2 regions of the Picosynechococcus sp. PCC 7002 genome follow, and region 1 is predicted to be linked to the other one. Evidence: predicted binding sites of a transcription regulator. Region 1 holds the regulator's gene; the other holds the start of a gene.
What was found. The regulator HrcA, encoded in region 1, represses chaperone genes, less so after heat shock. The targets are predictions, from matches to a motif close to TTAGCACTCNNANNNTNNGAGTGCTAA.
Positions count from the first base shown of each region.

Region 2: the regulator HrcA is predicted to act here: its motif matches at 1,701-1,727, upstream of groES (co-chaperone GroES).

Region 1 is NZ_CAWLFA010000001.1:2,079,739-2,085,144, forward strand. Features, by position in the region: gene AACQ84_RS10145 (NAD(P)H-quinone oxidoreductase subunit 4) at 1-1,195, opposite strand, end outside; gene AACQ84_RS10150 (rhodanese-like domain-containing protein) at 1,515-1,871, shown strand; gene hrcA (heat-inducible transcriptional repressor HrcA) at 1,986-3,032, shown strand; gene AACQ84_RS10160 (manganese efflux pump MntP) at 3,137-3,694, shown strand; gene AACQ84_RS10165 (manganese efflux pump MntP) at 3,939-4,502, shown strand; gene AACQ84_RS10170 (DUF3110 domain-containing protein) at 4,518-4,910, opposite strand; gene AACQ84_RS10175 (hypothetical protein) at 5,251-5,406, shown strand, end outside.
Region 2 is NZ_CAWLFA010000001.1:2,551,057-2,556,462, reverse strand. Features, by position in the region: gene groL (chaperonin GroEL) at 1-1,256, opposite strand, end outside; gene groES (co-chaperone GroES) at 1,340-1,651, opposite strand; gene glyS (glycine--tRNA ligase subunit beta) at 1,882-4,023, opposite strand; gene nth (endonuclease III) at 4,093-4,755, shown strand; gene AACQ84_RS12360 (hypothetical protein) at 4,764-4,952, opposite strand; gene AACQ84_RS12355 (STAS domain-containing protein) at 5,369-5,406, shown strand, end outside.

The sequences.
Region 1 (5,406 bases):
ATTCAGCAACAAAACCACTCATCCCCGGCAACGCCAAAGATGCCATCGAGCAGGTCGTCCACATCGCAAAGATTTTCTTCATCTTTTTGCCGACTCCACCCATTTCATCGAGCATGAGGGTATGGGTACGGTCATAGGTGGCACCAACCATAAAGAAGAGGCTTGCGCCAATTAGCCCGTGGGAAATCATCTGCAACATTGCGCCGCTGGTGCCCAAATCGGTAAACGAAGCCATCCCAATCAGCACAAAGCCCATGTGGGAAATGGAGGAATAGGCGATTTTTCGTTTGAGATTGCGTTGAGCAAAGGAAGTTAGAGCCGCATAAACGATATTGACGACCCCCAAGATGACGAGCACCGGGCCAAACAGGGCATGGGCATCGGGGAGCATCCCGGCATTCATTCGCAGCAGGGCATAGCCTCCCATTTTTAAGAGAATGCCTGCCAGGAGCATGTGGGCCGGGGCCGTGGCTTCACCGTGGGCATCGGGGAGCCAGGTATGCAGAGGAAAAATCGGTAACTTCACCCCATAGGCGATGAGGAGGCCGCCATAGAGCAGCAGTTGGAGATTAATGCCAAAGTCTTTTTGGGCGATCGCCGTCATATCAAAGGTGACCGTATCTCCATAGAAAGCCATGGTTAGGGCGGCAATCAGAATAAATAACGAACCGCCGGCGGTGTAGAGAATGAATTTCGTTGCGGCATAGAGCCGTTTTTTGCCGCCCCAAATGGAAAGAATCAGGTAAACCGGAACCAGTTCGAGTTCCCAGGTAAAGAAAAATAGCAACATATCCTGCACGGCAAAGACAGCGATTTGACCGCCATACATCAGCAGCATCAGGAAATAAAATAGCTTCGGCTTAAAGCTTACGGGCCAGGCTGCCAAGATCGCCAAAGTTGTGATAAAACCCGTGAGAAGAATCAAGGGCATGGAAAGGCCATCGGCCCCCACTGACCAGCGCAGATCGATTGCTTCGACCCAGGTATAGCTCTCTACCAGTTGCAGATTCGGGTTGCCAAAATCGTAGCCCGTGTAAAAGGCTGTCACGATGATCACAAAGTCAATTAAGCCAATGGTCAAGGCATACCAGCGCACTGTTTTCCCATCTTTGTCGGGGATGAGGGGCAAAAATAATGCCGCAATAATGGGAAATAAAATAATCGTGGATAACCACGGAAAATTTGCAAAGTTCATACAAACTCAAAAAAATTAATGGCTGTTTCTTAAAAAATGCAATATTTATAAATCGTTAACGCAGAATAAAGGCGATCGCCAAGCAGAATGCTTTACCCTGTACCATCTTCAAAAAGTGGGACAGAAGATCTAACGCCTCTAACGTTACTTGTACCATTCCCAAATTTTCTTGACCGACTCTCCGGGGGAACTGCAATACTCCTTAACTTTGAACCCCCCTAAGGTGAAGATCCCCTAGCAATTCAGCCTTGGCATTCCCAAACGCAGCCAGAAAATGCTAGAAATGCTCACCTCTTAATTTTTTATCAGTAGCTTGACCATGACCGACCCTAGTTCTAACCCACAACTCCAGGCCATCAGTCCCACGGTGTTTGCCCAGCGCGTCGCCACGACCGAATCTTTGCAACTCATTGATGTGCGTGAGCCCGATGAGCTAGAGATTGTCGCTCTCCCAGGCTTTACCAATTTACCCCTGAGTCAATTTGAACAATGGGCTGCCCGCATTGCTGTGGACTTTGACCCCCAGGCAGAAACCTATGTGCTTTGTCACCATGGTGTGCGTTCGGCACAAATGTGTTACTGGCTGCAACAACAAGGTTTTACCCAAGTGATTAATATTGAAGGTGGGATTCACCTTTACACCCTCTCTGTGGATCAAAGCCTACCGCGCTACTAGGGAAGAATGAGCTATACTAACCCAAACTTAGACCTTAAATCTTTCTTAAGTTAAGCGAAGTTTTTTTACTATTTTTTTATATTTCTTAGTTATTGAAAGCACTACTGTCGGCGTATGGTTGCTCAGAAAATTCTTAATCCCCGTCACCAAAATATTTTTCGAGCAACGGTCAACCATTACATTTCCACAGCGGAACCCGTAGGCTCCAAAACCCTTGTGGAGGAATATGACTTCCAGGTCAGTTCTGCCACCATTCGTAATGTGATGGGCAAGTTGGAAAAGGCAGGTTTCTTGTATCAACCCCACATCTCGGCGGGACGGGTCCCCTCTGATTCCGGCTATCGTCTCTATGTGGACGAACTCGTCACCCCCAATTCCCAGACCCGTAAACGAGCGAGCCAAACGTTACAGGAACAGACTGTTGCAGAGTATTGGGGACTAGAAGCGACCCTCCAGCGGGCAACGCAAATTTTGGCGACGTTAAGTGGTTATATTGCTCTAATCACGGTGCCCCATCAAAACCATGCTCGCCTACGCTATCTACAGTTACTCCCCCTAGGGGATCAGAAGGTGATGATGATTGTGGTGACGGATAGTTATCAACCCCAATCGTTGTCCTTGACCCTGGACTGTGACCCCGATGAGCTAGAGATTCTATCGAATTTTTTAAATCACCATCTCCAAGGGCGATCGCTCCAAGAAATTGCCAGCCTTGATCCCCAGACTTTAGATGAAGACTTTCACCATTGTCAGCTGTTATTGGAGACGATTTTGGGTAAGATTGCTCAGATTGTGCCTCATACGATTGCGACACCAATTCTGGTACGGGGCATTTCGGAAGTGCTGCGTCAACCTGAGTTTTCCCAAATTGAGCAGTTACAAACCCTATTGCACTTGCTAGAGGCGAAACAAGAACAGCTACTCCCGGTGGTTTTTAGCGGTTTACCAGGCGATCGCCCGACGCTCATTCACATCGGCACCGAAAATCCCCTAGAACCCATGAAAACCTGCGCCCTTATTTCCACATATTATTACCAAGAAAAAACGCCCGTTGGCAGTGTTGCGGTGCTTGGCCCGACGCGGATGTTCTATGAAAATGCGATCGCCTTAGTTGAAGCCACAGCAGATTATCTGTCTGAGAATTTAAAAGCCGCTTTTTAAGGTTTAAGAATCGTAGAAAATAAGGATCAAATAATTCAATTTTTTGTTTTTTTGTTGATGGCGATCGCCACAATCTTTTTAGGGGAGTACCCATAGGGGATTTCATGGACTTTGACTTAGATATTCTTCTCTTCGCCCTAGTGCTGAGTATTGACTGTTTTTCTGTCGCCCTTGCACTAGGAGCACGCCATTTTTCCCGCAAGCGGGCCTTATTTTTTGCGCTCAGTTCAGGTTTCTCCGGTGGCGGCGCTATTTCCCTCGGTTTTCTCCTGGGTAATTTCGCCCAATACATCACCTTCTATGATCAAGGAATTGCTTTTATTCTCTTGATTCTCATCGGTGTTCACATGTGCTACAGCGCCTACCGAGAAATGCAAAAACTCCCAGGCGATGATGATGAATCCAGAAAAATTCATGGCCTTTGGAAAATCCTTTTGGTCTCCAGCATTTCCAGTGTTGATTCTTTGGGGGTTGGTATTTCCCTTGGTTTAATGGGCAAACCCTTAATTCCCTATTCCCTGGGGATCGGAATTTCCGCCTTTTTTGCTACTTATGTGGGCTTATTTTGCGCACAATTAATTTCTAGTCAATTGAAGGAAAAGGTAGAGTTTTTTGGCGGTGGTGTTTTGATTGCCATGGGCCTTAAAATGCTCTCAATATAATGATTATTTAGACCCGATTTTTATAAATCTAAAGTCGTCATTTTCCAAGTAAAAAGCAGATTATTATTTCGCTCAGTTTCACGAGAATTAGGATTTGTTTGTAGATAATTACTTTTTGGGAAGATTTTTTTAAATGATTTTGTGGAACTTGGGAACAATGAAAAAACTATGATAAATCGGCCCACGATTTTTCGTTTATAGTAATAAATGCATTCTTTTCGGGTTGGCGATCGCCACGGCATTTATGGGTTTTGAATTAGACATTATTATTTTCGCCCTTGTCCTCAGTATTGACTCTTTTTCCGCCGCCTTAGCCCTTGGTATTCGCCACTTTTCTGGAAAACGGGCTTTATTTTTTGCGCTCAGTTCGGGGCTTTCTGAAGGGGTGGCGATCGCCCTCGGCTTCATTTTGGGACGTTTTGCCCAGACTATAATTATGGCCTACGATCATTGGGTGGCCTTTGCCCTATTGGTTTTGGTGGGTGGACATATGTGCTACAACGCTTACCAAGAGATGCGAGCCAAGCCAGGCGATGACGATGGTGAATCCGTCAAAATCCATAGCCTGTGGAAAATTTTGTTTATTTCTAGTATCACCAGCATCGATTCTTTGGGGGTGGGCGTTTCCCTCGGCCTCATTGGTAAACCGCTTGTGCCCTACTCCCTCAGCATTGGCTTGGCTGCTTTTTGTGCCACCTATGGGGGCTTATTTTGTGCCAAACTCATTTCCGGGCACTTAGGTGAAAAGGTAGAATTTTTTGGCGGCGGAGTTTTGATCGCCTTGGGCATTAAGATGCTGTCAATCTAATCTATTCCGAATACACTACAAAAGCCCTTCTAATTGACGTCGAATGCGGTCTAATTCTGTATCCGACAAATCATTTTCTGACGCTGTGGTTTGCTCTGCTGGCTGTTGCTTTCCCTCTGGATCCCAAGCTAAATCTGTCACATTCGCTTCGGGGGGCGTGGCTAATTCACCGGCGGCAACGTGTTGCCAATCATAATCTGCATCCCGACAAAACTCGATAATGTCTTCTTCATCCATGGCTTCGATGGAGACGGGCGGGAAATCCTGGGCTTCCAACATTAGCCCAAACCGGGTGGCGTCATCTTCATCTTCAAACATTAAAATCTTGTTGCGATCGCCAGTTTGGAGTGTGTGAATCCCTTCATTTTCTGTCCGGGCATTAAACAGCAAGACATACACGCGACTCATGGACTTTCTCCTTAGATGCTTACTAATCGGCTCCTTTTGGGGGAGGGTGATCAAATTGTTTATGATAAGGTGACGGGAAATTTCGCTCAAACCCTTTAAAATGGTACCGCTCGATTGGCAAATTGCGAATCTTCCCATGCTCAACCATGGTTTATTTTTGCTTGGTATCGATCTTAAAGGTGGCGATCGCCATCGCTGTTTCAGGGCCTTTTTGCTTAACAAGCCTTCACAAAACAGCAGTAGTGGAACTTTCCTGGAATCTTTTCTTTCATAGAGCCTAGACGCTCACTTTATCGAGGGAGCCTCTGACGGTATAACCCAACTGGGGAGGGGGACAGCCATGACAAAATTTTATGCACCGACCATTATTGGGGCAACAACGCTCCTGACCATTGCTGCTGGTCTTGGTGGTATTCAAGGGGCGATCGCCGGCCCGGAAACCTTTACGATCGCCGCTAACGGAGCCATTACCTCCAATGAAGTCTTTAACGGGACA
Region 2 (5,406 bases), 470 kb from region 1:
TGCGCCAGGGTTGTACCACCACCGGGAACAATCCCTTCTTCAACGGCTGCTTTGGTCGCGTTGATCGCATCTTCGAGACGAAGCTTACGGTCTTTCATCTCAGTTTCGGTTGCTGCACCGACTTTGATCACAGCGACACCACCGGAGAGTTTCGCGAGACGCTCTTGGAGTTTTTCTTTGTCATAAGAAGAGTCAGATTCTTCGATTTGACGGCGGATCTGCTCACAACGGGTCTTAACTGCCTGCTCGTTACCATCGGCCACAATGGTGGTGTTGTCCTTGGTGATGGTGATGCGGCGTGCTTTACCGAGCATATCAACGCTGGTGTTGTCGAGCTTGAGACCCGCATCTTCGGTGATCAGTTGGCCACCGGTGAGTACAGCAATATCTTCGAGCATCTGCTTGCGGCGATCGCCAAAACCAGGCGCTTTAACCGCAGCAACGTTGAGGACACCCCGGAGACGGTTGACCACGAGGGTAGCAAGGGCTTCTTTCTCGATATCTTCAGCGATAATTACGAGGGGCTTACCTTGGCGAGCAACCTGTTCGAGAATCGGTACAAGGTCTTGAACCAGGGTGATTTTCTTGTCAGTGATGAGGATGAAAGGATCTTCAAGAACCGCTTCCATGCGCTCGGTGTCGGTGACGAAGTAGGGGGAAGTGTAACCCTTGTCGAAACGCATCCCTTCGGTGATTTCGAGTTCGGTTTCCATGGATTTCCCTTCTTCGAGGGAGATCACACCTTCTTTACCGACTTTGTCCATGGCTTTGGCGATCATGTCACCAACTTCCTTGTCGTTACCCGCAGAGATGGCACCGACTTGGGCAATCGCCGTCGAATCTTCTACCGGACGAGCTTGATCTTTGATGCGGCCAACGAGGAATTCAGTCGCTTTATCAATACCACGCTTGAGGGCGATGGGGTTCGCACCAGCCGCGACGTTGCGGAGACCTTCCTTGACCATGGCATGGGCGAGAACCGTTGCTGTGGTGGTTCCATCACCGGCCACATCATTGGTTTTAGAAGCCGCTTGGCGAATCAAAGAAACACCGGTGTTTTCGATGTGGTCTTCGAGCTCGATTTCCTTGGCAATGGTCACACCGTCATTCACGATCTGGGGTGCGCCAAATTTCTTTTCGAGCACAACGTTCCGACCTTTGGGGCCGAGGGTTACCGCAACAGCTTCAGCGAGGAGGTCGATCCCTTTTTCGAGGGCGCGGCGAGCATCTTCGTTGTAAATAATAGATTTAGCCATAATGATTGAATTTCTAGGTTGAGCGTTTTACGAGAAAAAATAGAAAAATCTGAAACGATTGCTTAGGTCAAACCTAAAAATAATTACGCAACGGTTGCGAGGATATCTTTCTCAGAAAGAAGCACGTAGTCATCACCACTGAGTTTGATATCAGTACCAGCGTACTTAGAGTAGAGAACTTTATCGCCAACTTTGACATCAACGGCGGAACGGCTACCGTCATCATTGCGCTTCCCTTCACCAACAGCCACAACTTCACCGATTTGGGGCTTTTCTTTGGCGCTATCGGGGAGGAGGATCCCACCAGCAGTTTTCTCTTCAGATTCGCTGACCTTTACGAAAACGCGATCGCCGAGGGGCTTGAGGGTAGAAACATTGATGCTAATTGCTGCCATGGATAATTTCTCCAGATCAATAAACGACTAAATTTAGCTAGATTGAAGTTTAGCACTCTCAATCTCTGAGTGCTAATTTAGCGGAGAAAATTAAATCCAGACAACTCCTGATAATGTACGGGTTCCCGAACTTTAGATCGCCCCAAAAATTGAACTGTATTGCTTCTCAGGGGAAACCCTGACAGAGACAGCTTTCTGTCCCTGCCATGACTCTAAAAATAAACAAGGATCTACTGTTTAACGATCGCCCCGAAATCTGCCAGAACCCGCGCGTGGTTCCGCAACAGCCCAAGGAGATTGAGGCGATTTTCCCGCACAGCAGGATCTTCTGCCATCACCAAAACACTATCCTCCCCATCAAAGAACCGCTCAACTGTGGGGGCCAGGGCAGCTAACCCATCGATCAGTTTTTGGTAATCCCGTTCGGTGCGGGCCACTTCGGTGGTGGGCACGAGTTCCACTAAGCCGGCATAGAGATCGCGCTCGGAATTTTGCGCAAATTTCTCCGGGTTAATTACCCCTGTCGGATCAAGACTATCCGTGCTGAGGTTCCCCTTGGCGGCCAACTTTGCAGAACGGTTCACGGTGGCGTAGATTTTTGCGAGTTGGCCATCGTCACGAATGCTCTGTAAAAAGGCAGCGCGATCGCCGACATCCAGTAAATCCGTTAAGGCCCGTTCAGTGTATTCTGCATCATCACCCAGCACCGCATTCACCAGGTCATAATCAATACCTTTTTCGTCCTGGAGCAGAGTCTGAATCCGCTGAATAAAGAAGCTTTGCAGGGCTTCGAGGGGAGACGTTTTATCGGGGTGAGCCGTAACAAAATCCTTCGCACCCTGGGCTAACAGTTCTCCAAGGTCAATTTCAAGACCCGCGTCCCAAGCGACAGTAATAATTGCATTGGCCGCCCGTCGCAGTGCAAAAGGATCCGAGGAACCAGAAGGGATCATCCCCAGGCCGAAAATGCTCACCAACGTATCGAGGCGATCGCCCATGCCCACCACTTGACCGGCAAGGGTTTGGGGCAAAATATCATCGGCATTGCGGGGTAGATAATGCTCAAAAATCCCCTCGGCCACGGCGGGTGCTTCCCCACTGACCAGGGCATATTTTTGACCCATGATGCCTTGGAGTTCTGGGAATTCATAGACCATCTGTGTCACCAAATCCGCCTTACAGAGCATAGCGGTGCTGGCAATAATTTCTTTGTCCGCCTCAGACAGGCCAAGCTGTTCCGCGATTTGCTGGGAAATTTCCATAATGCGGTCTACCTTGTCCCGCATCGTCCCTAATTCTTCCTGGAAGGTGACGGCTTCTAGTTGGGGCAAATAGGTTTCTAAATGTTCATCGCAATCGGCCCGGTAGAAAAATTGACCATCCGCTAACCGCGCCCGGATCACCCGACCATTCCCCGCAGCGATGATCTCTGATTTCTTGGGATCACCATTGGAAATCGTAATAAATTTCGGGAGGAGTTTTGTTTTATCTTGGCGATCGCGCACCGCAAAATACCGCTGATGGGTGACCATCACCGTCGTAATCACTTCCGTGGGTAGCTCTAAAAATTCCGCTTCAATGTCGCCGACTACCGCCGTGGGATATTCCACCAAATTCACCACCTCAGCGAGGAGATCAGCGGGCATTTCTGCTTCACCACCAATCTCTGCTGCCGCCGCTTTGACGCCAGCAACAATTTTTTCTTCCCGCACCTGGGGATTAACTTCCACGAAGGCTTGTTGCAAGGTCACCACATAATCAGCAGCATTGTTCAGGGTCACATCCCCTTGATGTAAAATCCGGTGCCCACGAGAAATACGACCCGCTTCTAACTTACCGGAGCCGTTCACCAATTCCAGGGGCAAAACAGCATCATTCCAAAGGGAAACCAACCAGCGAATCGGCCGCGGAAAGCGCAGATCGCCATCGGCCCACCGCATAAAGCGCCGCCCTTCGAGGGCCGTAAACCAACCTAAAACCAGTTCCTGCAAAATTTCTGGCGTCGGGCGACCGAGGGTTTTCTTTTGGACAAAGACAAAGTCTCCTTTTTCCGTGGGGCGCACCTCCAGGGCGGACAGTTCAACCCCCTGTTTGCGGGCAAAGCCTTCAGCAGCCTTGGTGGGTTGACCCTCTTTAAATGCGGCGGCAGCGGGGGGGCCTTTAATTTCTTCTTCCCGATCAGCCTGCTGGTCTGGCAACCCTTGGATTAACACAGCCAGGCGTCGGGGGGTTCCGTAGACTTCGATTCCGTCTGGGGTGAGAAAATACTCCGTGAGGCTATGGGAAACGCGGTCTTTTAATTGGGCGATCGCCGCCGCGACAAAATCAGCAGGGAGTTCTTCTGTACCAACTTCAATGAGGTAGGTTGCCATGGGAAACGAAATCAGGTCAATAATGAATCTTGATTAGTTTACCGTGAAGCCACAGGAAAAATAGTGCCCATGGCAATTCATTACCCGCGTAGTAAGAAAAAACGGGCGATCGCCGTTCTCGAAAAACTCCACGAACTCTATCCCGATGCCACCTGTAGTTTGGACTATGAAACCCCCGTGCAACTCATGGTGGCAACCATTCTTTCAGCCCAATGTACCGACGAGCGAGTAAATAAAGTTACACCGGCGCTCTTTGCCCGATTTCCTGATGCGGCGGCCTTTGCCGGGGCAAATGTGGCAGACATTGAACAGCTAGTGCGCTCAACGGGATTTTATCGAAATAAAGCGAAAAATATTCAGGGAGCTTGCCAGCGGATTATGGCGGTTTTCAATGGGAAAGTGCCGCAAACCATGGAAGAGCTTCTGACCTTGCCCGGTGTGGCCCGGAAAACGGCCAATGTTGTTCTGGCCCATGCTTTTGGGATTTGTGCGGGGGTGACGGTGGATACCCATGTCAAGCGTTTGAGTAATCGTTTGCGCCTCACAAAATCTGAGAATCCGGTACAAATTGAACGGGATTTGATGAAATTAATTCCCCAGCCGGAGTGGGAAAACTGGTCGATCCGTCTGATTTACCATGGTCGCGCCGTCTGTAATGCCAGAAAACCTCAATGTGAGGTCTGTGCGATCGCCAATCTTTGTCCCTCAGCCCCCAAACCCCAGCCAGTTTAAGGGTCTTGTCAAAAGATAAAGCGACTGGGCACAAGCTGAATCCGGCCCGCATCCATTTCTGCCATCAAAAGTTCGAGGGCTTCATAATCCGCATCGGAAACATGGCCAAGGCGTGTCAACTCGGAGTTGATCGCGTTTTCAATTTCGGGGGTCATCTGTTTAATGAAAAGGGCTTTTTCCACTAAACGACGAATCATAAATGGCGTACTCACAATAGTAATGTTTCCCTAAATAAGGAACTGATTTCATTACAAAAGAAAGATTCTCTTATTGTCGCTGATTAAAGGTAAATAATGAATGGTCTAAATAGCGTAAAGTGGTGAAGTTTGTTTAGGTCATGGTTCCATTTTCGAGGTATTTACACAATTTCTCCCCGGTCTTAAATAATTTTTAAACTTCGGGCTTCTTTTTTTAGAAAAAATGTAAACAAACATACCGTTCTCGAAGCAATAAAGGATCTTTTGGTAACGAGATGTTTTTGTTCAGGATAAGTTATCATCACACCTGATTTTTGAGTCTCCCCCATACAATGGTTCTATCCCGAATCAAATGTTTAGCAGCCTTTTCAGGGTTTTTTCAACCGAAAAAGTTGTTTGATTTTTGTATAAAAGTTGTGACTAAGACGATGGGTAAACAGGGAAGTTCCCCTGG